DNA from 3 places in the Streptomyces sp. NPDC030840 genome. Region 2 is predicted to be linked to each of the others. Evidence: riboswitches for the same ligand, from Rfam matches in the RefSeq annotation. Region 2 holds a riboswitch; each other region holds the start of a gene.
What was found. A riboswitch is a leader RNA that binds a small molecule or an ion and turns the genes downstream of it on or off. The one in region 2 is predicted to bind cyclic di-AMP.
Positions count from the first base shown of each region.

Region 1: another riboswitch for cyclic di-AMP. It lies ahead of ACZ49J_RS07370 (M23 family metallopeptidase); the one in region 2 lies ahead of ACZ49J_RS04840 (C40 family peptidase).
Region 3: another riboswitch for cyclic di-AMP. It lies ahead of ACZ49J_RS26680 (M23 family metallopeptidase); the one in region 2 lies ahead of ACZ49J_RS04840 (C40 family peptidase).

Region 1 is NZ_JBVIEE010000003.1:18,327-28,691, reverse strand. It holds gene ACZ49J_RS07395 (antibiotic biosynthesis monooxygenase) at 1-507, opposite strand, end outside; gene ACZ49J_RS07390 (dihydrofolate reductase family protein) at 573-1,721, opposite strand; gene ACZ49J_RS07385 (MarR family winged helix-turn-helix transcriptional regulator) at 1,791-2,306, shown strand; gene ACZ49J_RS07380 (GTP cyclohydrolase II) at 2,482-3,123, shown strand; gene ACZ49J_RS07375 (PP2C family protein-serine/threonine phosphatase) at 3,265-4,353, shown strand; cyclic di-AMP (ydaO/yuaA leader) riboswitch at 4,615-4,771, shown strand; gene ACZ49J_RS07370 (M23 family metallopeptidase) at 4,784-5,830, shown strand; gene ACZ49J_RS07365 (aldo/keto reductase) at 6,016-6,966, shown strand; gene ACZ49J_RS07360 (PrsW family intramembrane metalloprotease) at 7,012-8,406, opposite strand; gene trmB (tRNA (guanosine(46)-N7)-methyltransferase TrmB) at 8,504-9,418, opposite strand; gene lhgO (L-2-hydroxyglutarate oxidase) at 9,787-10,365, opposite strand, start outside.
Region 2 is NZ_JBVIEE010000002.1:184,117-194,481, forward strand. It holds gene ACZ49J_RS04800 (IclR family transcriptional regulator) at 1-22, shown strand, start outside; gene ACZ49J_RS04805 (aromatic ring-hydroxylating oxygenase subunit alpha) at 68-1,201, opposite strand; gene ACZ49J_RS04810 (NAD(P)/FAD-dependent oxidoreductase) at 1,342-2,544, opposite strand; gene ACZ49J_RS04815 (bifunctional 3-phenylpropionate/cinnamic acid dioxygenase ferredoxin subunit) at 2,541-2,903, opposite strand; gene ACZ49J_RS04820 (MBL fold metallo-hydrolase) at 3,257-3,889, opposite strand; gene ACZ49J_RS04825 (S-(hydroxymethyl)mycothiol dehydrogenase) at 3,889-4,974, opposite strand; gene ACZ49J_RS04830 (hypothetical protein) at 5,228-5,524, shown strand; gene ACZ49J_RS04835 (YceI family protein) at 5,620-6,207, shown strand; gene ACZ49J_RS04840 (C40 family peptidase) at 6,212-7,801, opposite strand; cyclic di-AMP (ydaO/yuaA leader) riboswitch at 7,814-7,983, opposite strand; gene ACZ49J_RS04845 (DUF1876 domain-containing protein) at 8,278-8,535, shown strand; gene ACZ49J_RS04850 (hypothetical protein) at 8,619-8,747, opposite strand; gene ACZ49J_RS04855 (HAD-IC family P-type ATPase) at 8,847-10,365, opposite strand, start outside.
Region 3 is NZ_JBVIEE010000013.1:106,639-117,003, reverse strand. It holds gene ACZ49J_RS26710 (DUF6082 family protein) at 1-299, opposite strand, end outside; gene ACZ49J_RS26705 (hypothetical protein) at 556-702, opposite strand; gene ACZ49J_RS26700 (CobW family GTP-binding protein) at 926-2,095, shown strand; gene ACZ49J_RS26695 (DNA gyrase/topoisomerase IV subunit A) at 2,092-4,548, opposite strand; gene ACZ49J_RS26690 (M16 family metallopeptidase) at 5,399-6,781, shown strand; gene ACZ49J_RS26685 (M16 family metallopeptidase) at 6,778-8,166, shown strand; cyclic di-AMP (ydaO/yuaA leader) riboswitch at 8,447-8,613, shown strand; gene ACZ49J_RS26680 (M23 family metallopeptidase) at 8,626-9,393, shown strand; gene ACZ49J_RS26675 (GntR family transcriptional regulator) at 9,678-10,365, shown strand, end outside.

The sequences.
Region 1 (10,365 bases), on a different contig from region 2:
GATGAGGGGGAAGAGGGCGGCCTTCAGAGGAAGGGGCAGGGCGGTGGCGTGCGGGGTGACCAGCGCGTTGATGGCGAGGGCGACCGGGAAGGCGCCGAGCATGGTCACCAGCGTCATCTTCCAGCGCGGCGGCGCCTTCACCCGGCGCTGCGGGAGGCTGAACCAGGTCTCCATGCCGGTGGGCTGCTGCTGGGCCTCGGTGACCTGGTGAGCGATGTCACGCACACGGTCCAGCCAGGCCTGGCGCGCCGGCAGCTCCAGCCAGGCGTCCAGCCGTTCCGGGTCGGCGAAGCGCAGGACGCCGTGGTAGACCCGCTGGCCGTGCTGGGGGCGCAGCCAGGTGACGCCCTCGTGGCCGCAGAAGCCCTCGGCGAGGTCGGCGATCTCGTGGGTCAGCTCCTCGAACTCCTCCTGCCGGCCGGGATCGACCTCCCAGCTGTAGACCAGCGTCACCCCTTGGTCCTCGGCACGGTCCAGGGTCGTCATGTCCTCGCGGGGGCGGCTCACAGGGGGCCTCCTTCCGGCTCTCTCGGCTCTCGCGCGAGCACTGGCCGTACGGAGTACCCAGGGCCTCAGGAAGTGAGCAAGTGGCTGTTCGGCGCGGTCGCCCGGGGCTCGTACTCGGGGAGTACGACGACGTCGGCCCCCTCGGCCGTCAGCAGCGCGTTGCCGTCGGCGCCCACGACGAACGTGTCCGGCTCCCGCCACGCGGTGACGACACGCCGTACCCCCGCGTCGAGGATCAGCCGGGCGCACGGGGACGGGCGGGAGGAGCGGCGGGCGCAGGGCTCCAGGCTGCTGTAGACGGTGGCGGTGGCCAGGCGCGGATCGGTGGGGTCCAGCTTGGCCAGGGCCGCCTCCTCGGCGTGGGCCACCGGGTCGCCGCCCTCGCGGGAGTGGGCGCGGGCCAGTTCCGTACCGTCGGCGGCGACGATCACCGCGCCCACGCTGAAGGCCGTCCGTGAGGGAGGGCACTGGGCCGCCAGGTCGCAGGCCAGCTCCAGCCAGTGGCGGTCCGCCGCCGAGGGCCGGCCGCCGGTGCCGGGGACCGTGGGGGCGTACCGGACGAGGACGACGTCGCCGACGGGCCGGGTCTCCAGCAGGCGCAGACGGCTGGTCGGGCCGCCGGGGTAGGCGCCCGTGCCGAACATCCGCGGGGCGTCCGACTGGCCCACGAACAGGGGTGCGACGGCGAGTTGGAGCTCGTCCGCGAGGCCCTCCTGGAGCAGCTGGGTGTGGACCTGGCCGCCGCCCTCCACCATGAGGCGCCGGACGCCGCGTACGGTCCCGAGGTGGTCGAGCACGGTCCGCCACCTCAGCTCGGGGCCGACGGACACGACGTCCACGCCGGCGGGCAGGCCGACGCGGCCGAGGCGTTCGGCGCCCTTGTCCGTGGTGTACGTCACCTTCTCGCCGCCGGTGTGCCAGAAGCGGGCCGTGGGGTCGAGGTCACCGGACGCGGTGACGGTGACCTTCAGCGGGTACTCCGGAAGCCCCGCGGCGACACGGGCCGCGCGCCGCTCGGGCGAGTTCACCAGCAACCGGGGGTTGTCGGTGCGCAGGGTGCCGGCGCCGACCAGGATCGCGTCGCTGGCCGCCCGTACCTCGTCGACCCGGTCGAAGTCGGCCGGGCCGGACAGCAGCAGCCGTTCGGGGCCGGTGTCGTCCAGGTAGCCGTCGAGGGAGACGGCGGCGGACAACAGGACGTAGGGCTGGGGCATGGGGGTCGCTCCCGTGGTCGTGACTGGCGGGACCTGGTTCAACTTTTAAACAATAACTACACTGTCCGTATGACGACCCGCTGGCTCACCCCCGAGGAACAGCGTGCCTGGCGCGCGTACATCGCCGCCTCGCTGCTCCTTGAGGACGCGCTCGACCGGCAGCTCCAGCAGGAGGCCGGCATGCCGCACCTGTACTACTCCGTGCTGGCCGCTCTCTCCGAGGCGCCGGAGCGCCGTCTGCGGATGACCGACCTCGCCGAGTCCCTGAAGATCACGCGCAGCCGGCTGACGTACGCCGTGGCGCGGCTGGAGAAGGACGGGACGGTGCGGCGGGAGGACTGCGCGTTCGACAAGCGGGGCAGTGTGGCGGTACTCACGGACGAGGGGATGGCTCTGCTGGAGCGTACGGCACCGGGGCACGTCGAGATGGTCCGCAGGGCGGTCTTCGACCACCTCGGACCCGAGCAGGTCGAGCAGCTGGAGCGCATCTGTACGGGCATCACGCAGGCGCTGCAGGGCGGCGGTGCCGAGGCGGTGACCCCCGACGACCTCCCGTGGCGCCGCCGGTCCTGTTCCTCGGGGTAGCCCGCCGGGTCCCTTGAGGGCCCACCTCTCCCGCCCTCCCCGGGGATGTGACATCCCTGGCCGGACTTGATTGAACTTTGAAGCAGGGTTAGAGTCCCTCTGAGCGACGTGCTTCAAAACTGAAGCACACCGGCCGACCCCGCACTGACACCCGCACCTGGACCGGAGGCCCCGCATGACCGACCAGCCCACCGCCACCACCCGCTCCCGCGTCCGGGTCCCGCTGCGCTTCCACGACGGCTACGGCGTCGACGCCGACCTGGTCACCTTCCACGGCCTGACCGACGGTCAGGAGCACGTGGCCGTCGTCCTCGGCGAGCCCGCGCCCGGCACCACGCCGCTGGTCCGTCTGCACTCCGAGTGCCTGACCGGCGACGTCTTCGGCTCGGCCCGCTGCGACTGCGGCCCGCAGCTGCGCGAGGCGGTGGAGCAGATCGCCGACCGCGGTGGCGTCCTCCTCTACCTCCGCCAGGAGGGGCGGGGCATCGGCCTCTACAACAAGCTCGACGCGTACGCCCTGCAGGACCAGGGCCTCGACACCTACGCCGCCAACGCCGCCCTCGGCCTCCCCGAGGACGCCCGCGACTACACCGCCGCCGCGCAGATGCTCGGGGCCCTCGGCATCGACAGCCTGGACCTGCTCTCCAACAACCCCGACAAGGCGCAGCAACTGCGCGACCTCGGGGTCAAGGTCCGCACCCGCGTCCCCACGGGCGTCTTCACCACCGCCCACAACGTCCGTTACCTGCGGGCGAAGGTCCTCCAGACCCAGCACACGCTGCCGCTGGCGGACCTGGCGGAACTCTCCGTGGGCTGACCGCCCGGCTCCGCGGCCCGGGGCTCACCGCCCGACCCGCCCGGTGCCCGCCCGCTCGCCTGCCTCCCGGCCCTCGGGAAGTATGGACGGGTGGGGCAGCGAGGAGACCGCGGGCAGGGACACGGTGGGCCGGCGGGGCCGATGCCGCCCCGCGGGGAGGCCACCCGGATCTCGTACGCGCGGGCCTTCGTCCGCGCGCTGCCAGCGCTGCTCGTCGTCGCCGGGGTGCTCTTCGACTACTTCACGCCCCGGGCCTACACCGCGGTGCCCTTCTTCACCGCCGCTCCGCTCGTCGCCGCGCCCCTCGCCTCGCTGGGCGGCACGGTCGCCACGGGGGTCGCCGCGTTCCTGGCGGTGCTCCTGGTCCACGTCCGGTTGTACGGCCTGGACGTCGACGCCGTCACCGAGATCGCCACCGTGGCCACGGTCGCCGTCCTGGCCGTCGTCATCAACCGGCTCGTCCGGCGCACGGGCGCCCGGCTCGCCTCAGCGCGCGAGATCGCCGAGGCGGCGCAGCGGGCCGTACTGCCGGAGCCCGCGGAGCGGATCGGGGGCTTCGACATCGCCGCCCAGTACGAGGCGGCCCGGGCCGACGCCTTCATCGGGGGCGACCTGTACGCCGTGCAGGACTCGCCGCACGGCATACGGCTCGTGGTCGGGGACGTGCGCGGCAAGGGCCTGGAGGCGGTGGGTGCCGTGGCCGTCGTCATCGGGGCCTTCCGGGAGGCCGCCGAGCAGGAGACGACCCTGGAGGCGGTGGCACAGCGGCTGGAGCGGGCGCTCGCCCGGGAGACGGCACGGCGGCAGGGGATCGAGTCGGAGGAACGGTTCGCCACAGCCGTCCTCGCGGAGCTCCCGCACGGTGACGGCGTCGTACGGATCGTCAACCGCGGCCACCCCCCGCCGCTGCTCCTGCACGCGGACGGCTCCCTGCGGGTGCTCGACGCCGGGCAGCCCGCGCTGCCGCTCGGCATGGGCGAGCTGGACAGCCGGCCGGACCGCGCCGAGGAGGCCGCCTTCCCCGGCGGGGCCGTGCTGCTGCTCTACACGGACGGGCTGTCCGAGGCCCGCGACGAGCGCGGTGCCTTCTACGACCCGGCCGAGCGGCTGTCCGGGCGGACCTTCTCCGGCCCGCGCGCCATGCTGGGCGTGCTCGCGGACGAGGTGCGGCGGCACACCGGCGGAGGCACCACGGACGACATGGCGCTCCTCGCGGTCCGGCGTCCGTGAGCGGTGATCGTTCACGACTTCCTCATAACCGTCGTCACCGAGTGTGTCCGAACAACGTCTCTCCGCATAACAACTGACGCACCGTCAGAACAATTGTGACTCCTGAGACAGGGGTAACTCGCCCGATTTACGACCCCCTTGACCCGAAAGTCCAGCGCACAAGCCTGAGTGATTACCCGGAACCGCTTGGAATACGGCCCGTGCGTCTATTAACGTTCGATAACGCAGCGCGGTCGTCCCAGCCGTCACAAGAGGCGGCTCCGTGCGCACGCGCCGAATCCCGCAAGGGAACCGGGGAACCACCACCCTGGGGTGAATCGCGCGGAAGCCGCCGTGGAAGCACGGCTGGTTTACGCGCGTAGGAGACCTTCCTGCTCCGAACCCGTCAGCTAACCCGGTAGGCGAGAAGGAAGGAAAGGAGTACGCCCACGTGGCGTCCAACCGGTCTGCGACCGAAACCCCGACCGTGCCGGGCCAACACGGCGACAGCGACACCTTCGGGTACGGCGGCTACAACAGCCAGGAAGAGGGCCCCTGGCAGGAGTGGAATCCCACTGCGGAATCCATTCGCCCCGTTCGCGGCCGGCACCGGGTCGCCAAGAAGAGCGGCCTCGCTCGCGGCGGTCTCGCCCGCAGCTCCACCGTCCTGGGCGTCGGCGTCATAGCCGCCGTCGGCGCGGGCGGCATGGCCACCGCGCAGACCGGCAAGCCGCCGGTGTCCATCTCGATGCCCGACATGCCGAACGTCGGCTCGGTCTTCGACTCCGAGGACGAGCCCGAGGGCTCCGCCACCCCCCTCAGCAACGCGGGCCTGACCGCCGCCGACACCGAGGAGGGCGCCGACGACGCCGGAGAGGCGCTGCGCGCCCGCATCATGCAGCAGGCCGAGTCGCAGCGGGAGGCGTTCGACAGGGCCGCCGCCGAGGCCGCCGAGGAGGCCGAGGCGAAGAAGGCCGCCGCAGTCGCCGCCAAGGAGCGCGAGGAGGCCGAGGCCAAGGCCGCCGCCGAGAAGAAGGCGGCGGAGGAGGAGGCCAGGAAGAAGGCCGAGGCCGAGCGCCTCGCCGAGCTCGCCAAGCAGTTCACGCTGCCGACGTCCTCGTACACCATCACCTCCACCTTCGGTCAGTCCGGCGCGTACTGGTCCTCCGGCCAGCACACCGGCCTCGACTTCGCCGCCCCCACGGGCACGCTGATCAAGGCGGTGGGCAGCGGCACGATCACCGAAGCCGGGTGGGACGGGTCCTACGGCTACAAGACGGTGCTCACGCTCAACGACGGCACCGAGGTCTGGTTCGCCCACCAGTCCTCCATCAGCGTCAGCGTCGGCCAGAAGGTCGCGACCGGCGACGTCATCGGCCGTGTCGGCGCCACCGGCAACGTCACGGGTGCCCACCTCCACATGGAGGTACACCCCGGCGGCAGCAGCTCCGGCATCGACCCGATGGCGTGGCTGCAGAGCAAGGGGCTGAACCCCTGAGGTTCCTCCCGGGGCCCTTCCGCGGTCCCCGGGGTCCCCTGAGGCCCCCGGGGTCTCCTGAGGCCCCCTGAGAGCTCTCCTCCTGAGATCTTCCGGGAGCAGGTGAGGTGATCTTCTCCCGGATTTACGAACCCTTGGCCGGACGCGTGGAATTGGCGCGTCCGGCAAGGGCGTTGATGGAGAGCATGACTTCTCTTCGCAAGCTCGGCTCCTCCGGCCTCGAGGTCTTCCCGCTGTCCCTCGGCGGCAACGTCTTCGGCTGGACCGCCGACGAGGCCCAGTCCTTCGCCGTGCTCGACGCCTACACGGCCGCGGGCGGCAACTTCATCGACACCGCCGACTCCTACTCGGCCTGGGCCGAGGGCAACCAGGGCGGCGAGTCCGAGACCATCATCGGCAAGTGGGTCAAGGCACGCGGCAACCGCTCCGACGTCGTGATCGCCACCAAGGTCAGCCAGCACCCCGACTACCAGGGCCTCACGGCCGCCAACATCAAGGCCGCCGCCGACGCCTCCCTGCGCCGCCTGGACACCGACTACATCGACCTCTACTACACCCACTTCGACAAGCCCGAGGTCCCGGTCGAGGAGATCATCACCGCGCTGGACGAACTGGTGAAGGCGGGCAAGGTCCGCGCGATCGCCGCCTCCAACATCTCCCCCGAGCGCCTCCAGGCATCCCTCGACTTCTCCGACCGCGAGGGCTTCGCCCGGTACGTGGCGCTCCAGCCGCACTACAACCTGGTCTCCCGCTCCAGCTACGAGGGCGCCCTGCAGAACGTCGCCTCCCGCGAGGGCCTGGCCGCCGTCCCGTACTTCTCGCTCGCCATGGGCTTCCTCACCGGCAAGTACCGTCCCGGCACGACCGTGGACAGCCCCCGCGCCCAGGGCGCCGGGGCCTACCTGGAGAAGGAGCAGGGCGTACGGGTCCTCGCGGCGCTGGACGAGATCGCCGGGGCCCACGGCGCCGAACCCGCCACGGTGGCCCTCGCCTGGCTCGCGGCCCAGCCGACCGTCGCCGCGCCGATCGCCTCCGCGCGGACGCCGGAGCAGCTGCCGGCCCTGGTGGCGGTGGGCGAGCTGACCCTCACGGAGGAGGAGCTGACGAAGCTGACGGAGGCGTCGCAGGGGAGCTGACGCCGGCCGGCGGTGCCGTCCTTCCCAGGTCCTGACTACGCCGGACTACGTCTGGTAGGGGTTGTAGGAGGGATGCGGCTTGTAGGAGGGATACGGCGCCGCCGGACCCGGACCGTACCCGTACGCCGGGGCGTATCCGTACCCGTAGGCCTGGCCCTGGCCGTGCCCGCCCCCGCTCCCGTGTCCGTACCCGTACACAGGCATCGGCGCCGTCGCCTGTGCCGCGTAAGCCAGCGAGGGGCGGGCGATCTCCCGGCGGTGCCACAGCTCGAAGAGCAACTCCCGCTCCCGTACGACGAAGTCGGCGCCCGCCCGGCCCCGGCGCCCCCGGTGCCGCAGGAAGGCGAGCGAGGTCGCGTACGCCTCGTACTCGGCGACCGCACGCGCCGCCTCCCGCCCGAACCGGTGCCCGGCGTACTCGCGCGCCAACCGCCGCGCCTTCATGTTCCCGAGGACGTACGGCTCGGGCGGTGTCAGCCAGCCGGCGGCCGCGTACGCGGGCAACTCGTCCCGCACGGTCCGCAGTTCCCGCTGGCGCGTCCAGATGGCCAGCCAGGTCAGCAGCCCGAACGCGGGCACCATGAACACCGCGTAGACCGCGAAGAAGCCGAACTCCCCGAACGTCGACGAGCCGTTCCACAGGGCGTGCATGCCCATCGCGAGGACCAGCCCGGCAAGGGGGAGGAGCACGCGGCGCACGTGATGCCGGTCCGCGGTGAGCGCCGCGATCCCGAAGCCGATGCCCGTGAGCACGGTGAACAGCGGATGCGCGAAGGGCGACATGATCACGCGGACGAAGAACGTCGCGGCCGTGACGGACGCGAGTCCGCTGTCGCCGCTGAGCTGGTCTGTCCCGAAGGCCGTGCCGAGATAGAGGATGTTCTCGGTGAACGCGAACCCGGTCGCGGTGACCCCGGCGATCACCACCCCGTCCACGAGCCCGGTGAAGTCCCGTCTGCGGAACAGGAAGATCAGCAGGACCGCGGCCGCCTTGGCGGTCTCCTCGACGACGGGCGCTATGACGGTCGCGCCGAGGGTGTCCGCGCTGGACGGATCGGCGGTGGCGGTCGCTATCCACTTCGTCGCGAAACTGTTCGCGACGATGGCTATCAGCGCCGCGGCGCACGCGCCCCAGGCGAACGAGAAGACCAGGTTGCGCCAGGGGCCGGGCTCGACCCGGTCCAGCCAGCGGAACACGGCGATGAGCAACGGCACGGGGAGCACCGCCAGCCCCAGCCCGACCAGGAACCCCTCCGTACCGGTCTGCTCGCGGACCAGGGCGAGGATGACCAGGCCGGAGAGGGCCAGCAGGGTGATGAGCGCCCCGTACCGCACCCACTTCCGCTGCCACCAGTGCGCGGGGCGCCGCACCCCGCCGACGGGTCCGCCGGGCCCGGCGGGTCCGCCGGGGTGCGTCGGGTACGGGGGAAAGGTGGCCACGGCATCGACCTTACGAGGGAGAGGCGCTCCCCGCGATGGTGCCGCGTGAGGTGCAGAGGGTGCTGTGTGGGGCCTCGCGGGCGTTCGGCGGGACTGGTCAGGCGCCGGTGGGGGGTTCTGGCTGGTCGGGACTGACTGGGTGGTCTGGCTGTCCTCCGCGCTGCTCCTCGGCCTTCTGGGAGGCCTCCTGGGACGGTACGTCCCAGTGCTGTACGCGTCGGAAGAGCAGGTCGTTCACCCCATGACCCTTGTCCAGTCCCTGGCCCTCGAAACGGGTCAGCGGCCGGAAGCTGGGACGTGGCGCGAAACCGCCGTCGGCCTGGGTGTTCTCGAAGCCGGGGTGCGCGGTGAGCACCTCGAGCATCCACTCGGCGTACGGCTCCCAGTCGGTCGCGCAGTGCAGGACGGCACCCGGCTTGAGGCGGGACGCGGCGAGGGTGAGGAACTCCGGCTGGATCAGCCGCCGCTTGTGGTGCCGCTTCTTCGGCCACGGGTCGGGGAAGTAGACGCGCAGCCCGTCGAGGGAGTCCGGGGCGAGCATCTCGCGCAACAGGATGATGGCGTCACCGTTGCCCACCCGGATGTTGGACAGCCCGTTCCGGTCGGCGAGATTGAGCAGGTTGCCCTGCCCCGGTGTGTGCACGTCCACGGCGAGGATGTTGGTCCCGGGGTCCGCCGCCGCCATCTGCGCGGTGGCCTCGCCCATGCCGAACCCGATCTCCAGCACGACGGGGCCGGAGCTCCCGAACAGCTCGGCGAGGTCGATCACCCGCTGTCCGTCGATGTCCAGCCCCCACTTGGGCCACAGCCGCTGCAGCGCGTCCGCCTGCCCCGCCGTCACCCGGCTGCGGCGCGGCTGGAAACTCCGGATCCGCCGCTCGAAGTGCGACCCGGCGGGATCGGCCTTCGGCCCGTCGGGGAACCTGGGCTCCCCCTTGGCCCGGGTATGCCGGAGAGACACGTTGGGGGTCAGGGGCTGCGGGGCTTCGGGGGTGGGGGTGGAATCAGACACAGTGGGGTCGATTTTACTGGCAGCCGACGGCCGTGCCCGATGGGTGTTTCGCCCCCGCCGCCCCTACCCGTCCCATCCCCAGGGGCTCCGCCCCTTCAACCCCCTTCGGGTGCCGGCCCCCGAACCCCCGCTCCTCAAACGCCGGAGGGGCTGATTCTGCCCGGCCGGGGCCGGTTTTCAGGGGCGCGGGGACTGCCGGTTTTTCAGGGCGCGAAGAACTGCGCGGTTCTCAGGGGCGCGGCGAACTGCGCGACCAGCCCCCCACCCGCCCGCACCCGACCACCCACCCCAGACACCCCCCACCGCGGGGGCATGGGGGCGCAGCCCCCAGGGATGGGACGGGTAGGGGCGGCGGGGGCGAGAAAAACTCAGCCCCCAGCCAGCGCGCCCAACGCCCTCCGCGCGACCTCCCGCCCGATCGGCAGCGAAGCGGTGGCCGCGGGCGACGGCGCGTTCAGCACATGCACGGTCCGCGCGCCCTCCCGTATCAGAAAGTCGTCCACCAGCGTCCCGTCCCGCAGCACGGCCTGCGCCCGCACGCCCGCCGCCGCAGGCACAAGATCGTCCTCCGACACTCCCGGCAACAACCGCCGCACCGCCAGCGTGAACGCCCCCTTGGACACCGACCGCCGCAGCTCCCCCGCCCCGTACCGCCAGTGCCGCCGGGCGATCCGCCAGGAGCCGGGCCAGGCGAGCGTGGCCCCCAGCTCCCGGGGCCGCACGACACCCCACCCGTATCCCTCCCGAGCCAGCGCCGGCACCGCGTTCGGCCCGATGTGCACGCCGCCGTCGATTCCCCGGGTCAGATGCACACCGAGGAACGGGAAGGCCGGATCGGGCACCGGATACACCAGCCCGTTCACCAGCTCGGGGCGCGCCAGCGTGTAGTACTCACCCCGGAACGGCACGATCCGCATCCCGGGCTCGTCCCCGGCGAGCCGGGCGAT
Region 2 (10,365 bases):
CCGGATGGGCTACCTGGGCTGACCGGCCGCCGGGCGCTCCGTGGCCGGTGAGTCCCGCCGGGGCCGCTCAGCGCGGCTGCCGTGTGCCCAGGCGCTCGTGCACCCAGTCGTGGAAGGCACCGATGTGGTGCTCGCTGGGTACCAGCACGCCCCCCTTGCTGTACATCCGGGAGCTCATGCCGGGCTGCGTGCGCTCGCACGCCTCGAAGTCCTGCCGGTTGACCCGGTCGAAGAGTTCCACGGACCGGCTGACGTCCTTGCCGTTGTCGACGACGTGCGGAAGGTACAGCCAGTCGCACTCGACGATCGTGCGGTCGACGGCCATCGGGTACATGCGGTGGAAGATCACGTGGTCGGGGACGAGATTGATGAAGACCTGCGGCCTGACGGTGATCGCGTAGTAGCGGCGGTCCTGGCTCTCGGCGACGCCGGGAATGCGGTCCAGGCCCTCGGAGCCGTCGACGGTGAACCCCTGGACCTCCGCACCGAACTCGGCGCCGTGGCCGACGTAGTACTGGGCCGCGTAGCCGTCGGCGAACTCGGGGAGCACCTCGGTGAGTTCCGGATGGATCGTGGCGCAGTGGTAGCACTCCATGAAGTTCTCGATGATGAGCTTCCAGTTCGCCTTGACGTCGTAGACGATCCGCCGGCCGACCGAGAGGTTCTCGATGTCGTAGTGCTCGATCGACTCGACGTCTCCGAGGCGGCCGACGACGTCCCCGATGACGTCCTCCTCGAAGGAGGGCGGGCTCTCCGCCAGGCAGACCCAGACGTAGCCGAGCCATTCGCGGGTGGCCACGTTCACCAGGCCGTACTCGGTACGGCCCACGTCCGGCATCTTGGTGAGGTTGGGCGCCGCGACGAGCTTGCCCGTCAGGTCGTACGTCCAGGCGTGGTACGGGCATTGGAAGGCCCGCCTGACCTCGCCGCTCTCCTCCGTGCAGATCCTCGCTCCGCGATGCCGGCAGACGTTGAAGTAGGCGCGGATCGAGTGGTCCCGGGCGCGGGTGATCAGGATGCTCTCGCGGCCCACGTCCACGGTCCTGAAGGCACCGGGCTTCGCCAGGTCGGACGAGCGCGCGGCGCAGAACCACATGGTCTCGAATATGCGCTCCTGCTCCTGGGCGAAGATCCCGGGATCGGTGTAGGAGGTGCCGGGGAGGGTGGCGATCAGGCTGTCCGGCAGGCTGGTCGAGGTCACGGTGCACTCCTCGGGAAACGTCGTGGAGGGGTCATTCACGCGCCGGGAAGAGCGACTCCGGACGGGTGTGGTGTCGAGCAACGCCGCGCGCACGAGGCGACCGCGGCGTGGGACGCCTCGGCGGTGGCGGCAGGGTGGCGTCAGGAGGTCGCGGCGGCGAGCTGCTTGCGCCAGCGGGTGAACAGCCGCGGCTGGTTCATCCCGAGCACGGCGACCGGATGACCGGCGCGCCGGTAGACGGCCAGGACATCGCGGTCGTCCGGGGTGCCTGCCTCGACCGTCACGCTGTCGGCGCCGGCCGCGTGCCCCGCGAACTGGATCTTCACTCCGTACTGGTCCGACCAGAAATACGGCGGCCGGGGCACACCCGGTTCCGCCGCGCCCCAGGACAGCAGCGCCGCGACGGCCGCGTCGGGACGCTCGCGCGCACCGGTCCAGTGCTCGACGCGGCGGTGGCTGCCCGCGCGGGGGTCGTACCAGTTGGCGCAGTCGCCGACCGCGACCACGCCGGCCAGGCTGGTGCGGCCGTCCGCACCGCACGTGACGCCGTTGTCGAGTGCGACGCCGGATCCTTCCAGCCACTCGACGCACGGCCGCGCGCCCACCCCGACCACGACGACGTCGGCGGGGATGGTGCTGCCGTCCTCGAGCAGGACGGCGTCCACCCTCCCCCAGACTCCGTCCGGGGGGACCCCCATCTCGCTTCGCTCGTCCCCACTCAGCCCCTTGACGCCCACACCGCACCTCAGCCGTACGCCGTGGTCGGCGTGGAGAGCGGAGACGACGGCACCCATGGTCTCGCCGAGGGGGCCTGCGAGTGGCGTCGGGGCCGCTTCGACCACGGTCACGTCGAGCCCGAGGGTGTACGCGGTGGAGGCGACCTCGGCGCCGACGAATCCACCGCCGATCACCACCAGCCGCCCGCCGCGGGCCAGTTCGTCCCGCAGGGCGCGTGCGTCGTCCAGGGTGCGCAGGACGTGCACTCCCGCCAGGCCTTCGGAGCCCGGCAGGGTGCGCGCGGCGGCGCCGGTCGCGATGACGAAGCCGTCGGCGCGGACCACCCGGCCGTCGGCGAGCCGGACCGCGCGGTCCGAGTGGTCGAGTCCGGTGGCGCGGACGCCGAGCATCCACTCCGCGCCCAGGTCCTCGTCGTCCGCCTCCAGCGCGAGCTCCGCTTCGCCGATGGTGCCGGCCAGGAACTCCTTGGACAGCGGGGGCCTGTCGTACGGGCGGTGGAGTTCGTCCCCTATGACGACCAGCCGCCCGTCGAAGCCCTGCTTCCGCAGTGAGCGCGCCGCCGACAGCCCGGCCAGCGAGGCGCCCACCACGGCCACCGTCCTCACGCGGGGGTCCCGGCGAGCCGTGCCGCGACGCACGGCGGCAGGTTCGGGGCCGCCGTGGACAGCCGGACATGGATCATGCCGTCCTCGACGACGACCTGATGGGTCCGCACGGGGAGCTTGGCCGGCGGTGCGTCGACCGCACCGGTCCTCAGGTCGAACTTGGAGGCGTGCAGGGGGCATTCCACCTCGCAGCCCTCCAGCCAGCCGTCGGCGAGCGAGGCGTCCTGGTGGGTGCAGGTGTCGTCAATGGCGAAGAGCTCGCCGTCGTCGGTGTGGAACACCGAGACCGGCGGGTCGATGTCGAGCCGGAAGGCCTCTCCTCGCGGGAGGTCCGCGAGACGGCACGCGGGAATCATCATGACACCTCGGTGCGTATAGCGAAACGGATTGCGGTAAGCGCAACATCAGTCTGAGGTCGGCCCGAACCCTTGTCAAGGCATCCAGGAGACGGGGAAAGTCACGCCTGCTTGTTGCTCATTATGAAACTGTCAGCGCAGCGCGCAACGACCGGCAGAGGTGACCAAACGCCGAGCTCCGCGCCTTCGGCCAGGTCAAAGGGGGAACCGGGCCGGTGAGCCCTCCTCGCCGCCGGGCAATGTGAACGCCCACCCGCCGCTCCGGCCCGCCGGTCAGGAGAAAACGGGCGAACGGTGCCGCGCGGGCGGCGGCCCCACCCCAGCGCGCGCCGGCGGCGGCCCAGGGCCGCCGCCGGTCAGAACGCTCGGTCGATCCACTCCTGAAGGTGCGGCGCCTCGGCGGCGATGGTGGTCGTCTCCCCGTGCCCGGTGTGCACGACGGTCTCGCCCGGCAGGGTCAGCAGCCGGTCCCGGATGGAATCGACGATGGTCGGGAAGTCGCTGTACGACCTTCCCGTCGCCCCCGGGCCGCCCGCGAAGAGCGTGTCCCCACTGAAGAGGGCCGCCAGTTCCGGCGCGTACAGGCAGACCGCGCCGGGGGCATGGCCGGGGGTGTGGAGGACGGTCAGCTCGATACCGGCCACCGTCAGGACCAGACCGTCGGCCAGGTCGCCGTCGGGCATCCGGTCGGGGTGGGTGTGCTTCCACAGCGGCAGGTCGTCGCCGTGGAGCAGGATCGGGGCACCGGTACGCGACGCGAGTTCGGGTGCGGCGCCGATGTGGTCGTTGTGGGCGTGGGTGCACACGACGGCCCGCAGGGTGCGCGAGCCGAGAGCGTCGGTGATCGCCCCGGCGTCGTGTGCGGCGTCGATGACGACCGCCTCGGTGTCGTCGCCGACGATCCACACGTTGTTGTCCACGTCCCAGGTGCCGCCGTCCAGTGAGAACGTCCCCGAGGTGACGAGACGCTCGATGCGGGCGCCGCTCATCAGAGGACCACCACCGAGCGCAGCACGTCGCCGTGGTGCATCCGTTCGAAGGCCTTCTCCACCTCGTCCAGCGCGATGGTCTCGGTGACGAAGGCGTCCAGGTCGAGACGGCCCTGCAGATAGAGGTCGATGAGCATCGGGAAGTCCCGGCTCGGCAGGCAGTCGCCGTACCAGGAGGACTTCAGCGCGCCGCCCCGGCCGAAGACGTCCAGCAGCGGCAGCTCCAGCTTCATCTCCGGTGTCGGCACGCCGACGAGCACCACTGTGCCCGCCAGGTCGCGGGCGTAGAACGCCTGCTGGTACGTCTCCGGGCGGCCCACCGCCTCGACGACCACGTCGGCGCCGAAGCCGCCGGTCAGTTCGCGGATCGCCTCGACCGGGTCGGTGTGCCGGGAGTTGATGGTGTGCGTCGCCCCCAGTTTCCGGGCGGTGTCCAGTTTGAGGTCGTCGATGTCGACCGCGATGATCTTCGCCGCGCCCGCCAGGTGGGACCCGACGACCGCCGCGGCCCCGACGCCGCCGCAGCCGATGACCGCGACGCTGTCACCGCGTCCGACGTTGCCGGTGTTGATGGCCGCGCCGATACCGGCCATCACGCCGCAGCCCAGCAGACCGGCGGCGGCCGCGGAGGCGGCCCGGTCGACCTTGGTGCACTGGCCCGCCGCCACCAGCGTCTTCTCCGCGAACGCGCCGATGCCCAGGGCCGGCGACAACTCGGTGCCATCGGCCAGGGTCATCTTCTGCCTGGCGTTGTGGGTGTTGAAGCAGTACCAGGGCCGTCCCCGCGTACATGCCCGGCACTGGCCGCACACGGCACGCCAGTTCAGGATGACGAAGTCTCCGGGGGCCACGTCGGTGACCCCTTCCCCCACCGCCTCCACGACCCCCGCGGCCTCGTGGCCCAGCAGGAAGGGGAAGTCGTCGTTGATGCCCCCCTCGCGATAATGCAGATCGGTGTGACAGACCCCGCAGGCCTCGACCTTCACCAGCGCCTCTCCCGGTCCCGGGTCGGGCACGTGGATCGTTTCCAGGCTGACGGGGGCGCCCTTCCCGCGCGCGACGACAGCACGGACCTGGTGCGTCATGGCCACTCCTCGGCTGGTGCGAGACCTGAGACTGATGTTGCTCATTACGGCACACATTCCATGAACCGCAACGAGCAGCATCGGGGAGGTACCGACCCGGGGTCAAGGTTCTGACACCCACCACGCTGCGTGAGGCACGCGTCCGGGCAGTCGGCGCTCCGCTCGATCGCCGCGCAGGCGAAAGCGGTGCTTTGGACCTACGGTGGTCTGAGACGTACCGACAAGCCGAACCGACGTCGCGGAGGAGGCTGCGGTGGAGGAGCACTTCGTCTGGGTCACGACCCGCCGCCTGCAACCGGGCGCACTGGAGGAGTTCGGTCAGGCATGGCGCCCGGACCCCTATCCGCAGGGCCTGCTCCGCGCCTACGCGTACTGGTCGGAGGACGGCCAGGAGATCACCGGCGTGTCGTTCTGGGAGTCGAAGGAGGCCTGCGACTCCTGGCGGACCTCCGAACCGGAGACGCGGCGGCGTGCGGCGATGGCCCCGTACGTCGTCGAGGAACGGGAAGCCTTCTACCGCGGGCGCGAACTCGGCGTCCCCCAGCGGTAGCCGGAGGCGGGCGCCCCCCTCCAGGAGCCCCGTCAGGAACTCCGTCAGGAGCCCCTTCAAGAGCCTTTCCCCGTCCCCTACCCTCTGGCGCTGTGATGCTGATCGACGGAACGTACCGCCTCGGACCACCGGCCGGCCGCCTCCTGATCAGGACCGGACGCGCCGGGCTGGGCCGCCGGGCAGGACACGACCTCACCATCGAGGCCACCCGGTGGTCCGGGGAAGCGGTGGTGAGTGCCGCGGAGCCGGGCAGGTCGTCGGTGACGGTGACGGTCGAGACGGGGTCGCTGGAGGTCCTGGAGGGCACGGGCGGTCTCAAGGCGCTCACCGACGCCGACCGGGCCGAGATCAAACGGACGCTGGCGGGCGCCGCCCTGCTGGACACCGCGGAACACCCCACCATCACCTTCCGCTCCACCCGCGTCACCGGAACACCGCAGTCCTTCGAGGTCACCGGGGACCTCACCGTCAAAGGGCGGACCCGCCCCGTGACGGTGCACGGGACGGCTGACGCAGACGGGCTCTTGCGCTGCGCGGCGACCGTCACGCAGTCGGCCTGGGGCATCAAGCCCTACACCGCGTTCCTCGGCGCGTTGCGGCTGGCCGACGACGTCCGGGTGGAGTTCGAGGGGACCGGACTCCACCCGGCGGACGGGCCGGACGCGGCAAACGGGCCCGGGTAGGCCGTCACACGGGTCGCACCACGCTGTGGATCGCCGACTCCCCCGCGTACAGGATCGAATCCTCGCGTACGAGGGGGCCCTGACTCGGCGCGTGGACCATCATGCCGTTGCCGACGCAGATGCCGACGTGCCCGGCGTTGTCGGTGAAGAACACCAGGTCCCCGGGCTGAACGTCGGGCAGGGCGATCACCGTGCCGGCGTACGCCTGATCCCGCGCGGTACGCGGGAGGCGCACCCCGGCGGTCTTCCAGGCGGCCTGGGTGAGGCCGGAGCAGTCGTACGACTCCGGTCCGGTCGCGCCCCACACACAGGGCTTGCCGATCTGGGCGCGGGCGAACTCGACTGCCTTGGCGGCCTTCCCGCCGTTGTCCGTGACCGGTGCGCCTCCTGCGCCGAAGGCCGGGGTGGCGCCGAGGGCGGGGGCGGCGGCAACGGCGGGGACGGTGCCGGCGACAGGGACGGTGCCAGCGACGGGCGCGGCACCGACGGCGCGCGCGGCACCGACCTCGCCCGGTGGGCCGACGGCCAGGCCTGCGCCGAGGGACGAGTCCGCACCCGCGGACCAGGCCGTTCCAGGTGCCGTGTCCGCACCTGCGGACCAGGCCGCCCCAGACGACTTGTCCGCACCCGCAGACCAGGCCGCCCCAGGCGACGCACCCACCCCCGGCGACATGACCGCCCCAGACGACTTGTCCGCACCCGCAGACCAGGCCGCCCCCGGCGACGCACCCACCCCCGGCGACATGACCGCCCCAGAGGACATGGCCGCCCCGGAGGACATGAGCGTGCCGAGGCCTGCCGGTTCCTGTCGCTGCCAGTCGGCTTCGAGTTCGGCCGCCTGGCGAGCCTGCTGTGCCGTCGCGCGCCAGGCGTCATCGGCCGGCGGCAACTCGATCGCCGCCAGCGGCGTGCTCCACTGGGCGACGTGTCTGGAGAGCAGTTCCCGGGCGGCGGTGAGCTTGCGCTGGTTCTCGCTCTTGGCCGCCTTCAGGGAGGACTGCCGCGCCGTGCCGGCCGGCGCCGGCAGAGCGGCGGGGGCCTTGTCGCCGGTCTCCGGCGCGGCCGGCAGCGCGGCCACGGGTCCTGCGGTCAGTCCCGCCGCGGGCACGGCGGTCAGCTCGGACACCGGTCCGGCCGGCAACGCCGCCACAGGTCCGGTGGCCGGCTCCGCCGCCGCACCGGCCGTCAGCTCCGCCACGGGTGCCGGGGCCGCCTCGGGGGCGCGGCCCGCCGTCAGCTCCGGAAGGTCCCGGCCCACGGGCTCCCGCCCACGGTCGGTGCGCGTGGCGTCGGGACGGCTCGTGGGGCGCGTGGGCCGGGTCTCGGGGAGGCGGTCCGGCCTGAGGTCGGGCGGAAGCACCGCCGGGACGGTCGGGCCCAGCTTCGCGCGGGCTACGTCGAACCATGTCTTGACGACGTTGTCGAGGGCGGGATCCATGCGCTCGCGACCGCCGCCGGGAGCCGGCCTGACACGCGGACGCCGCCCCGACGCCATCGCACGGGTCGCGTTGAAGTTCCCGGTGTCGGACTCGGCCCGGTCGTAGAGGCTGTTGATCCTCCGCTGGACTTCCGCGCGGCTCGGCTCTTGCGCCATGGGGACGTACTGGCTCCTTCCGTGTACCGCCTACCGAGTCAGCTGTCGGGTTCGGGCGGTGACTGAGGAAGGTGTGCCCTACGGTCGCTGCCCGGCCGGCAGTCGGACCGATTCGCCCCACTGTCGGTTGGGTCCCCGGCTCCGGCTTCGCGACGGTGCACCGGATTCGGCGGAGGCCACGCGACCCGACGAGGTTCGCCGGACGAAAGTCGTGTGGCCTGCCCACCAAGTTAGCCAACTTGTGTTCCTGGTGTGAAGATCGAAGCGCGAATTGCCCGTTCCGCGAGTGTGACCTTCGCCCCAACGCCTCGGACCGCTGCCGCACTTCACCCGGTTGTGGGCACCGGGCGCCGCGGCGTCCCGCGGGAACTTTGGCGAAGTTCCGGCGCATGTGCCGGTCGACTGGACCGGACGCGACAGCAGGCGCAGGCTGGGGACGGAGGACGGAAGCGATCAGGAGTGCAGGAGTGATCGGCATGGAAGACAAGCAGTGGACCGTGCAGATCTACATCACCGAGGACGGCGACGACACCCAGGCACGCGCCGTGCTGACGACCTCGGACACGTCGACGGTCACGGGGCGGGGCGCGGCCCGGCGCAACCCGGTCGACCGCCCCGTGCCGGAGATCGGTGACGAACTCGCCGCCAGCCGCGCACTGGAGGATCTGGCGATCCGGCTGCACGACGTCGCCTCCGACGACATCGTCCAGCTGGCCGGCCCTGTCGAACGGTGACGGCGCGCCCTCCCGCCGGGTGGCTCCGCCCTGGACGCGGCTGCCACCCGGCCCCTTGAAGTGGTGCCTTCTCCCCGGCGTACTCAGGCGGCCGCCGCCGGGCGCCGGCCGGTCGCGTACGTCTTCCAGAGCTGCATGAGCAGACGCATGACGATCGCCTCGATGACAGCGACCGCCACCTTGGTCAGGAGGGGGGTGAGCAGGTGGGACACGGCGGACGGCCCTTCTTGTGCGTGCTTGTCCGGTACCGCTCCTTTGTGCGGGCTCCGGGCTTCACGCGGTCGGCGCTCCGGTGAAGTCGGGGTCAACTGTCAATGACGTCGGGGTGCGACGTGCTCCAGCGCGGCCGGCAGCAGGACGGACGCCACTGCCGCTGCCAGACCGATGGTCAGGCCCGCCGGGCCGAGAGGCCGGCTGCCGAAGAAATGGCTGAGTCCGGGGACGGCCACCACGAGGACGAGTGCCACGAGCGACCCCGTGGCGGCCAGGGCGACCAGGGGGTCGCGGCCCGCGTCCGTGAGCGTCTGCAGGAGCTGGGAGGCCACGAGGGCGACCAGGGCGACCGAGCCGGCACGGGCCCGTGTGCCGGTCATCCTGGCGACGATCCACGCGCCGCCCGCCGCGGCCGTGGTGATGGTGGCGCGCAGTCGGAGGTCCCGGGTGAGGGCCGCGCCCAGGGAGGCCTCGGGTCCTTCCGCGAGCAGCTTCTCCGCGCTGCCCGCCGGGGGCCGGGCGGCGATGGCCATCGCGGGGAGCATGTCGGTGAGGATGTTGACGAGGAGGAGCTGACGGGCGTTCAGCGCGCTGCGCCCGGTGAACACCGTGGTCGCCAGAACGAACGCGATCTCCCCGAGGTTGCCGCCGAGAAGGATGCCGAGCGCCTTGCGGACGGAGGCCCACATGGCCCGGCCCTCCACGATGGCGTCGACGACGGTCTCGATGCGGTCGTCGGTGACCACGACATCGGCGGCGCCGCGCGCCGCGGGGGTCGCCCGGGAGCCGATCGCGATGCCGACGTCGGAGATCCTGATGGCCGGGGCGTCGTTGGCGCCGTCCCCGGTGACGGCGACGACGCGCCCGGCCGCGCGCAGCGCCGTGACGATCCGTACCTTGTGCGCGGGGGTGACCCTGGCGAAGACCGAGATCCCGGGCAGGGTCCTGGCGAGTTCTGCGTCGTCGAGGGCGTCCAGTTCGGGGCCGGTCATCATGCGCGGTTCCTCGTCGGGCCGCAGTTCCCCGGCGATCGCGGCGGCGGTGCTCGGGTGGTCTCCGGTGAGCATGACGATCCGTACGCCGGCCGCCGCCAGTCGCTCGACGCTCTCGGCGGCGGTGGAGCGCACGGGGTCCGCCAGACCGAGCAGGCCCAGCAGGCACAGCCCGTCGACGTCCGCGTCGTCGAGGGACACGGGGGCGTTGGCGCCGGGAGCCGGCAGGGTGCGTTCCGCGACCACCAGCACCCGCAGGGCCTGCCGGGCGTGCCGGTCGATCTCCCGGTCGATCTCTTCCCGCAGGTCCGCGTCGAACGGCGTGTCGGTGCCGTTCCGGCGGACGCGGTCGCAGCGGGCCAGGACGACCTCCGGCGCGCCCTTGACGACGAGCAGGGCCTTGGCCAGCTCGCGGCCCGGCGTGACCGGGGGCTCGCCCGCACCCATCCGGCCCAGCACCGCGTGGTACCCGCGCGCAGGCTCGAACGGAAGTTCGGCAAGCCGCTGCCAGCCGTCCGGGGCGACCAGGTCGGGGGTGGCCGCGGCCCGCTCGGCCCCGGTCGCGATGGCGCGGTCCGTGGGGTGGGTGAGCACCGAGGCCGGGCCCACGGGAGCCGCGAGGGCC
Region 3 (10,365 bases), on a different contig from region 2:
GCGTTCGCGTACAGGAACTGACGCCGTTTGGCCGCGGGAATGCTCTGGTCGTAGGTGTCGATCACGGCGGCGAGTGAGGGATCGTCTATCGCCTTCGCCAGCAGCTCCCAGTGCATGCGCTGCTGGTGCGCCAGCGCGCGGCGGCGTTGCGCGAGTTCCGCGACCTCCAGTTGCCTGACCTGGAGCCGCGTCAGTTCCAGCCGTCGTCGGTGTGCGGCGATCACCAGGGTGGTCGCGGCCACACACAGCCCCGCAGCGGCGGAACTCACTTTTCGCAGCCGTGTCTTGCGAGCGGCCATGTCAACCCCCCGGTTTCGGGCGACCAACCGCCGGTCGTCGAGGTGAGTCGATGGGAACGGACCGGCGGGTGGTGGGTGCGCTTGCCGTCTCCCAGTGTCACCGAGCGGCTCTGATCGGCTGGGAGGCGGAGAGGAGGCGCACGGAGGGAAGTGCGGGTCGCGCATACCGGCGCCATGCCCAACGTGTGCCCCGCGAGCGCCGCGAACAATCGTTCACCTCGCGGGGATTCGGCGCGCTCGTATCCTGGGTCGGCATTCACATGACCGGCCGGGAGCCGATCGGCGCCGACGAGAACCGGAGCACGGCCGTTCTCGGGAGCAGACCGGTGGTGAGCCGGCGTACGCAGAGGTGGGAGAAAGGGCGCGCGTTGAGCCAGTCGAGCCGGGCCGGCCAGTCGGGCACGTCGTCGAGTTCGGATCCGGGGCAGATCCCGGGGGCGGATCAGTCACAGAGTCCGGCGCCGGACCCGTCACAGAACCCAGTGCGGGACCGGTCACAGAGTCCCGTGGCGGACCCGTCTCAGAATCCGGTGCCGGACCCGGCACAGTGTCCCGCGGCGGACCCGTCTCAGAATCCGGTGCCGGACCCGGCACAGTGTCCCGTGGCGGACCCGTCACAGAATCCGGTGCCGGACCCGGCACAGTGTCCCGCGGCGGACCGGTCACAGGATCCGGAGCCGAGCCGGTCACAGATCCCGGTCGTCGTCCTCGCCGGGTTCCTGGGCTCGGGCAAGACGACGTTGCTCAATCACCTGCTCCACCGCAGCGGGGGCAGCCGTATCGGGGCCATCGTCAACGACTTCGGTGCCATCGAGATCGACGCGATGGCCGTGGCCGGGGCGCTCGGCGACTCCACGGTCTCCCTCGGCAACGGCTGCCTGTGCTGCGCCGTCGACGCCAGCGAGCTCGACCTGTATCTGGAGCGGCTGGCCAGGCCCTCCGCGGGCATCGACGTCATCGTCATCGAGGCCAGCGGGCTCGCCGAGCCCCAGGAACTCGTGCGCATGGTCCTCGCCAGTGACAATCCCCGGGTCGTGTACGGCGGGCTCGTCGAGGTCGTCGACGCCGCCGAGTTCGACGCGACCCGCGAGAAGCACCCCGAGATCGACCGGCACCTCTCGCTCGCCGACCTCGTCGTCGTCAACAAACTCGACCGGGCGGCCGACGGCGACCGGGAACGGGTGCTGGAACGCGTGCGTTCCCTCAGCGACGGTGCCGCCGTCCTGCCCGCCACGTACGGCCGCGTCGACCCGGAGTTCCTCTTCGACTGCAGGCCGAACGAGGAGCGGATCGGGCAGCTGTCCTTCGACGACCTCTTCCGTCAGGAGGAGGACGAGGGAGAAGAGGCAACCCGGGGACACGGTGACCACGGGCACGGTGGTGACGGGCAAGGCGGTCACCAGGGTCACCTGCACACCGCCTACGAGTCCCTCTCCTTCACCTCCGAAGTGCCCTTGGGGCCAGGCCGGTTGATGGAGTTCCTCGACGGGCGGCCCGAAGGGCTCTACCGCATCAAGGGGTACGTCGACTTCGGCTCGCACGACCGGCGGAACCGCTATGGCGTGCACGCCGTAGGACGGTTCCTGCGGTTCTACCCCGAGCCCTGGACACCCGGCGACCCCCGACTCACCCAGCTCGTCCTCATCGGGTCCGGCATCGACACCACAGCGCTCGGCAAGGAGCTCCGGGCGTGCGAGGAGGACGCCCCGCACACCGACGAGCACAGCATGTGGGGCGTCCTCCGCTACGTACAGGACCCCGATGCGCAGGAGCCCGACGGGGCCGACGGGGCCTAGACCGGGCCCGCGACGACCGCCACCGTCTTCTGCAGGGACACCCCCGAACCGTCGCGTCGCGGGTCGGGCTCGGGCAGCTCGGCCGGCGTGCCGTTCTTCTGGGCGGCCCGGGCCGGGCTCGCCCCCGCCCAGGCCAGGGACAGGCAGTCCTCACCCTTCAGGAACCGCTGGCAGCGCACACCGCCCGTGGCGCGGCCCTTGCGCGGGTACTGGTCGAAGGGGGTGACCTTGGCGGTCGTCTGGACCGAGTCGTCCAGGGTGCCGCGCGAGCCCGCCACGGTGAAGACGATCGCGTCCGACGCCGGGTCCACCGCCGTGAACGAGATGACCTTCGCGCCCTCGGCGAGCTTGATGCCGGCCACGCCACCCGCCGGACGGCCCTGCGGGCGGACCTGTGAGGCCTGGTAGCGCAGCAGCTGGGCGTCGTCCGTGATGAAGACCAGGTCCTCCTCGCCCGTGCGCAGCTCGACGGCGCCGACGATCCGGTCGCCCTCTCTGAGCGTGATGACCTCCAACTCCTCCTTGTTGGACGGGTAGTCGGGGACCACACGCTTGACGACGCCCTGCTCGGTACCGAGCGCGAGACCCGGCGAGGACTCGTCGAGCGTCGTCAGGCAGACCAGCGTCTCGTCGTCCTCCAGGGAGAGGAACTCCGACAGCGGTGCGCCGCCGGAAAGGTTCGGCGCCGTCGTCGTCTCCGGGAGCTGGGGCAGGTCGATGACGTTCAGCCGCAGCAGACGGCCCGACGACGTCACGGCGCCCACCTCGCCCCGGGCCGTCGCCGGGACGGCGGAGACGATCACGTCGTGCTTGACCCGCTTGCCGTCCTCCTCCCGCGCGAACGGCTCGCCGTTCGCCGTGCGTGCCAGCAGGCCCGTCGAGGAGAGCAGGACGCGGCACGGCGCGTCCTCCACCTGGAGCGGGACCACGGGGGCAGGGGCCCCGGAGGCCTCCAGGAGCACCGTGCGACGGGGAGTGCCGAACTTCTTGGCCACCGCGGCCAGTTCGCCCGACACCAGCTTGCGCAGCTCCGCGTCCGACTCCAGGATGCGGGTGAGCTCCTCGATCTCCGCGTTCAGCCTGTCCCGCTCCGACTCCAGCTCGATGCGGTCGAACTTGGTGAGGCGGCGCAGGGGCGTGTCCAGGATGTACTGCGTCTGGACCTCGCTCAGCGAGAACCGCTCCATCAGGCGCTGCTTCGCCTCCGCCGAGTTCTCGCTGGAGCGGATCAGGCGGATCACCTCGTCGATGTCCACCAGCGCCGTGAGCAGGCCCTCGACCAGGTGCAGCCGGTCGCGCTTCTTGCCGCGGCGGAACTCGGAGCGCCGCCGTACGACGGTGAAGCGGTGGTCGAGGTAGACCTCCAGGAGCTCCTTCAGACCCAGCGTGAGCGGCTGGCCGTCGACCAGTGCCACGTTGTTGATGCCGAAGCTCTCCTCCATCGGCGTCAGCTTGTAGAGCTGCTCCAGGACCGCCTCCGGCACGAAGCCGTTCTTGATCTCGATGACCAGGCGCAGCCCGTGCTGGCGGTCGGTGAGGTCCTTGACGTCGGCGATGCCCTGCAGCTTCTTCGAGCCGACCAGGTCCTTGATCTTGGCGATCACCTTCTCCGGGCCGACCGTGAAGGGCAGCTCGGTGACGACCAGGCCCTTGCGGCGAGCCGTCACGTTCTCCACGGAGACCGTGGCGCGGATCCTGAACGTGCCGCGGCCCGTCTCGTACGCGTCCCTGATCCCGGAGAGACCGACGATCTTGCCGCCCGTGGGGAGGTCGGGGCCGGGCACGTGCTTCATCAACGTGTCCAGGTCGGCGTTCGGGTGGCGGATCAGGTGGCGGGCGGCCGCGATCACCTCGCCCAGGTTGTGCGGCGGCATGTTCGTGGCCATGCCGACGGCGATACCCGACGCGCCGTTCACCAGCAGGTTCGGGAACGCGGCGGGCAGCGCGACCGGCTCCTGCTCCTGGCCGTCGTAGTTCGGGGCGAAGTCCACCGTGTTCTCGTCGATGGACTCGGTCATCAGGCTGGTGGCGTCGGCCATACGGCACTCCGTGTACCGCATGGCGGCCGGCGGGTCGTCGTTGCCCAGCGAGCCGAAGTTGCCGTGGCCGTCGACCAGTGGCACGCGCATGGAGAAGGACTGGGCCAGGCGCACCAGGGCGTCGTAGATCGACGCGTCGCCGTGCGGGTGCAACTTACCCATGACCTCGCCGACGACGCGGGCGCACTTCACATAGCCGCGGTCGGGGCGCAGGCCCATCTCGTTCATCTGGTAGACGATCCGGCGGTGCACCGGCTTCAGACCGTCGCGGGCGTCCGGCAGGGCTCGGGAGTAGATGACCGAGTACGCGTACTCCAGGAAGGAGCCCTGCATCTCGTCCACGACGTCGATGTCGAGGATCCTCTCCTCGTACGAGTCGTCGGGCGGCGGGGTCTTGGTGCTGCGGCGGGCCATCGCTGCTGCGGCTCCTTCACAGTCTTGCCGGGGCATGAACGGGTTCTGACGCGGTCCATTGTGGCCCGACCCACTGACAACCCGGACCACGCCCCTTCCCCGGGGCTTTCCCCCGCCCTCTCCACACGGTGCCGGGGTGCCCCGGGCGCGCACGTCGGAGTGGGGGTGACGTGAGGGAGAGAAGGTGCGCCGACACATCGGGAAGGCGGCGCCAGACGCTCACGCACGACGTCACGGGCGCTCACGCACGACGTCACAGGTGCCCACGCACGGCCTCACAGGCGCTCGCGTCAACATGGCGCCGTACTCGCTCCCCCCGGCCCGGACCCAGGCGTGGAGCCGCACCCCGCGCCGGGCGGACTGCGGCGGCGGGCCCGCGCCCGCGTACGGGAAGCGCGGGAAGCAGGCCGTGGGCGAAGGCCCGAAGGCCGCGGATACGGGCTCGTCACGGGGGACAGCGGTCCGGAGCCGCGCTCGCCCCCGGGAGGCCGGCCTGCCCGGAGGACACGTGCCCCTGGGCGCGAGGCCGTCTTCCCGCTGGTCCCGGCTGCGGCAGCGGCGGGCACGGGCGCGGGTCCGCCCGGCGTGCGGTGGTCCGGGAGCCGTCCCCGCAGGGGACGCGCGACGGCCCCGAGTGCGCGCTCCTCGCCGGGGCGCGGCTGCCTCGCGCGCCCCCTGCCCCCGGCGTGCGCGCCTCCCCCTCTTCCGTCGGGGAGTCTCGCTGTGAGCGTAGGGGAACCGGGAACTTCGCCAGCCGTCCGCACGCTTGCATACAGTGGCAGGACCGGCAGGACACACGCGGTTTTCCATGACAGCTTCCACGACAGATTCCGCGATCGAAGGGACGTACATGCCCATGGGTCACACGGCCACAGCCGAGGCAGGCTCCGGGGGCCTGACAGCGACCGAGCACCGCCTGGCCAACGGCCTGCGCGTGGTGCTTTCCGAGGACCACCTGACCCCGGTCGCGGCGGTGTGCCTCTGGTACGACGTCGGCTCCCGCCACGAGGTCAAGGGCCGCACCGGCCTCGCCCACCTCTTCGAGCACCTGATGTTCCAGGGCTCGGCCCAGGTCAAGGGCAACGGCCACTTCGAGAAGGTCCAGGGCGCGGGCGGCTCGCTGAACGGGACGACGAGCTTCGAGCGCACCAACTACTTCGAGACCATGCCCGCCCACGAGCTGGAGCTCGCCCTCTGGCTCGAGGCGGACCGCATGGGCTCGCTGCTGGTGGCCCTGGACGACGAGTCCATGGAGAACCAGCGGGACGTCGTCAAGAACGAGCGCCGCCAGCGCTACGACAACGTGCCCTACGGCACCGCCTTCGAGAAGCTGACCGCCCTCGCCTACCCGGACGGCCACCCCTACCACCACACCCCGATCGGGTCGATGGCCGACCTGGACGCGGCGACGCTGGAGGACGCGCGCGCGTTCTTCCGCACCTACTACGCGCCCAACAACGCGGTGCTCTCCGTGGTCGGTGACATCGACCCGGAGCAGACGCTCGCCTGGGTCGAGAAGTACTTCGGGTCCATCCCCGGGCATGACGGGAAGCCCGCCCCGCGTGACGGCTCCCTGCCGGACATCATCGGCGAGCAGCTGCGCGAGGTCGTGGAGGAGGAGGTCCCCGCGCGCGCGTTGATGGCCGCCTACCGGCTCCCGGAGGACGGCACGCGCGCGTGCGACGCGGCCGACCTCGCGCTCACCGTCCTCGGCGGCGGCGAGTCGTCCCGCCTCTACAACCGCCTCGTGCGACGCGACCGTACGGCGGTCGCCGCGGGCTTCGGCCTGCTGCGGCTGGCCGGGGCGCCCTCCCTCGGCTGGCTCGACGTGAAGACCTCCGGCGACGTCGAGGTCCCGGTCATCGAGGCCGCCGTCGACGAGGAACTCGCCCGGTTCGCCGCCGAGGGTCCCACGGCCGAGGAAATGGAGCGCGCCCAGGCCCAGTTGGAGCGCGAGTGGCTGGACCGGCTCGGCACGGTCGCGGGCCGCGCCGACGAACTGTGCCGGTACGCCGTCCTGTTCGGTGACCCGCAGCTCGCCCTGACCGCCGTCCAGCGCGTGCTCGACGTGACCGCGGAGGAGGTCCAGGCGGTCGCCCAGGCCCGGCTGCGGCCCGACAACCGCGCGGTGCTCGTGTACGAGCCGATCACCGTTGAGAGCGGGGACGCCGAGACCGCCGCAGAGACCGCCGAAGCCGCGGTGACCGACGAGAACGAGGAGTCGGCCAAGTGACCGAGCTCGCGACCATGGACTTCCACCCGCAGCCCCGGTCCGGCGAGGCCAGGCCCTGGGCGTTCCCGGCCCCCGAGCGCGGCACGCTCGACAACGGACTGACCGTGCTGCGCTGCCACCGCCCCGGCCAGCAGGTCGTCGCCGTCGAGGTGCTCCTCGACGCGCCCCTGGAGGCCGAGCCCGCGGGCCTCGACGGTGTCGCCACGATCATGGCCCGTGCCTTCTCCGAGGGCACCGACAAGCACTCCGCCGAGGAGTTCGCCGCCGAGCTGGAGCGCTGCGGCGCCACCCTCGACTCGCACGCCGACCACCCCGGCGTACGGCTCAGCCTCGAAGTCCCCGCCTCGCGGCTCCCCAAGGCGCTCGGCCTGCTCGCCGACGCCCTGAGGGCCCCGGCGTTCGACGACAGCGAGGTCGAGCGGCTGGTCCGCAACCGGCTCGACGAGATCCCGCACGAGACCGCCAACCCGGCCCGCCGTGCCGCGAAGGAGCTCTCCAAGGAGCTGTTCCCGGCGGCCTCGCGCATGTCACGCCCGCGCCAGGGCACCGAGGAGACGGTCGAGGGCATCGACTCGGCGGCCGTGCGCGCCTTCTACGAGAAGCACGTCCGCCCCGCCACGGCCACCGCGGTCGTCGTCGGCGACCTCACCGGCGTCGACCTGGACGCGCTGCTCGGTGACACCCTGGGCGCCTGGACCGGCTCGTCCGCCGAGCCGCGCCCCGTGCCCGCGGTGACCGCGGACGACACCGGCCGCGTCGTCATCGTGGACCGTCCCGGCGCGGTCCAGACGCAGTTGCTCATCGGCCGCGTCGGCGCCGACCGGCACGACCGCGTGTGGCCGGCCCAGGTGCTCGGCACGTACTGCCTGGGCGGCACCCTCACCTCCCGCCTGGACCGCGTCCTGCGCGAGGAGAAGGGCTACACCTACGGTGTGCGGGCGTTCGGCCAGGTGCTGCGCTCCGCACCGGACGGCTCGGGCGCCGCGATGCTCGCCATCAGCGGCTCCGTCGACACGCCGAACACGGGACCGGCTCTGGGCGACCTGTGGACCGTGCTGCGCACGCTCGCCGCCGAGGGCCTCACCGACGACGAGCGCGACGTCGCCGTGCAGAACCTCGTCGGGGTCGCGCCCCTCAAGTACGAGACGGCCGCCGCCGTCGCGAGCACCCTCGCCGACCAGGTCGAGCAGCACCTGCCGGACGACTACCAGGCGACGCTGTACCGGCAGCTCGCCGCGACTGGCACCGTGGAAGCCACCGCGGCCGTGGTGAACGCCTTCCCGGTGGACCGTCTGGTGACCGTCCTCGTCGGTGACGCGGCGCAGATCGAGGAGCCCGTCAGGGCCCTCGGAATCGGCGAAGTCTCCGTCGTACGCGCCGAGTAGAGCGCCCGCACGGACCGGCCACGAGCCGGCTCGCGGACCGGCCGCGGACCGACCAGGAGCCGGCTCGCGGACCGGCCACTGGCCGAGTGGAGCCCGCCCGCATCCGGGGGCCCGGTGACTCAGGAGTCACGTGGGTCCCCGGATGTCCGTATTGCGGGGGAGGTTGCGTGTCTGCCCTGTGGCATGCGCTACAAATCCCGTGATCCGTTTGTTATTTCAAAGACGGCCCACTTAGCGTCGGTCCGGCTGTTCGTCAGCAGTACGCCGCACCCGCGGCACCGGACAGCCATCGCCGAGTCCCCGTACGGCGCGAGCCAGGGGAGCCGGGGACCCAACCGCAGTCCCTGGGGTGAATCGGACGCCCTGCACCTGGTGAAGGGGGCCCGTAGGAGACCTTCCTTGCTCCGAACCCGTCAGCTAACCCGGTAGGCGAGAGGGAAGGAAAGGACCAGCCACTTCATGGCGTACACCTGCGCCACCGGGAAGCACCGTCGTCCCAGCCGGATGAAGCGCGTGACCACCAAGGCCGTCGGCGCCGCCGCGCTCACCACCACCGGCGTCATCGGCGCCCTGTCAGCCCCCGCGTTCGCCGCGGACACCAACTCCGTCGAACAGACCGGCTTCACCCAGGCCGTCGCGATCGGCGACACCGTGGCCGAGCAGATCGACGCCCAGGCCGCCGCCCAGCAGCAGGCCGCGGAGGAGGCCGCCGCGCAGAAGAGGGCCGAGGCGCTCGCGAAGCAGCGCGCGGAGGAAGCGGCGAAGAAGGAGCGCGAGGCCAAGGAGCGCGCCGCCCGCGAGGCCGAGCGCAAGCGCCTCAACACCTACGTCGCCCCGGTCAGCGGCTCGTACATCTCGACCGGCTACAAGTCCGGCGGTGCGGTCTGGTCCTCCGGCAGCCACACCGGCATCGACTTCCACGCCTCCTCCGGTACCGCCGTCCACGCGGTCGGCTCCGGCACCGTCGTCGAGGCGGGCTGGGGCGGTGCCTACGGGAACAACATCGTCATCAAGATGAACGACGGAACGTACACGCAGTACGGCCACCTGTCGTCCATCGGCGTCTCCGTCGGCCAGACGGTCACCCCCGGCCAGCAGATCGGCCTCTCAGGGGCCACCGGCAACGTCACGGGCCCGCACCTGCACTTCGAGGCCCGCACGACGCCCGAGTACGGCTCGGACATCGACCCCGTCGCGTATCTGCGCTCGCACGGCGTGAACGTCTGACCCACGGCGACGGCACGCAAGCCCCAGGAGGCCCCGGCTCGCCGAGCCGGGGCTTTCGTCGTTCTGACATACCTCAGGCGTGCATACCGCCGGCGTGCATACCTCTGCCGTACGCGCCTCTGCCGTACGCGCCTCTGTCGTTGTGACGAACGTCCTGTCCGTGTTGTCCAAAAAATATCCCTGGATTCCGGCCCGGCATCGGAAATTCCGGCGGACTGCAATAGAGTCGCTTGAACACACGTCAATCAACGGCGTTTCACGGGGATTAAGGCGGAGGTCGGGTCATGCGTATTCCGGCACACTCGGTATGCACGGCGATCCGTGATGACATCGTCGCGGGTGTCTACGAGCGCGGCGGCCGGCTCACCGAGGAACTCCTTGCCCGCCGGTACGGCGTCAGCCGCGTCCCCGTCCGTGAGGCGCTGCGCACCCTGGAGGCCGAGGGCTTCGTGGTCACCCGCCGGCACGCGGGCGCGTGCGTCGCGGAGCCCACCGAACAGGAGGCCGCCGACCTGCTGGAGATGCGCATGCTGCTGGAGCCGCTGGGCGCCGCGCGCGCCGCCCAGCGCCGTACCGAGGCCCATCTGAAGGTGCTGCGCGGCCTGGTCAGGCTGGGCCAGGAGCGGGCCAGGCGGGGCAGCACCGACGACCTGCGCTCGCTCGGTGGCTGGTTCCACGAGACGCTCGCCCAGGCCTCCGGCAGCCCCGCGCTGACCTCGACGCTGGCCCAGCTGCGCCACAAGATCGCCTGGATGTACGCGGTGGAGGCGCCCGCCAACCCCGTCGAGTCCTGGGCCGAACACGGCGGCATCGTGGACGCCGTCGCGCGCGGCGACAGCGAGCGGGCCCGGGCGATCACGGCCCTGCACACCGAACGCGCGACCGCCGCGCACCGCCTGCGATTTCCCGGCCAGGCCGACCGCGCGGAGCGTGTGAGGACTTCGCAACATCCCGTAAACATCACGAGCCTGC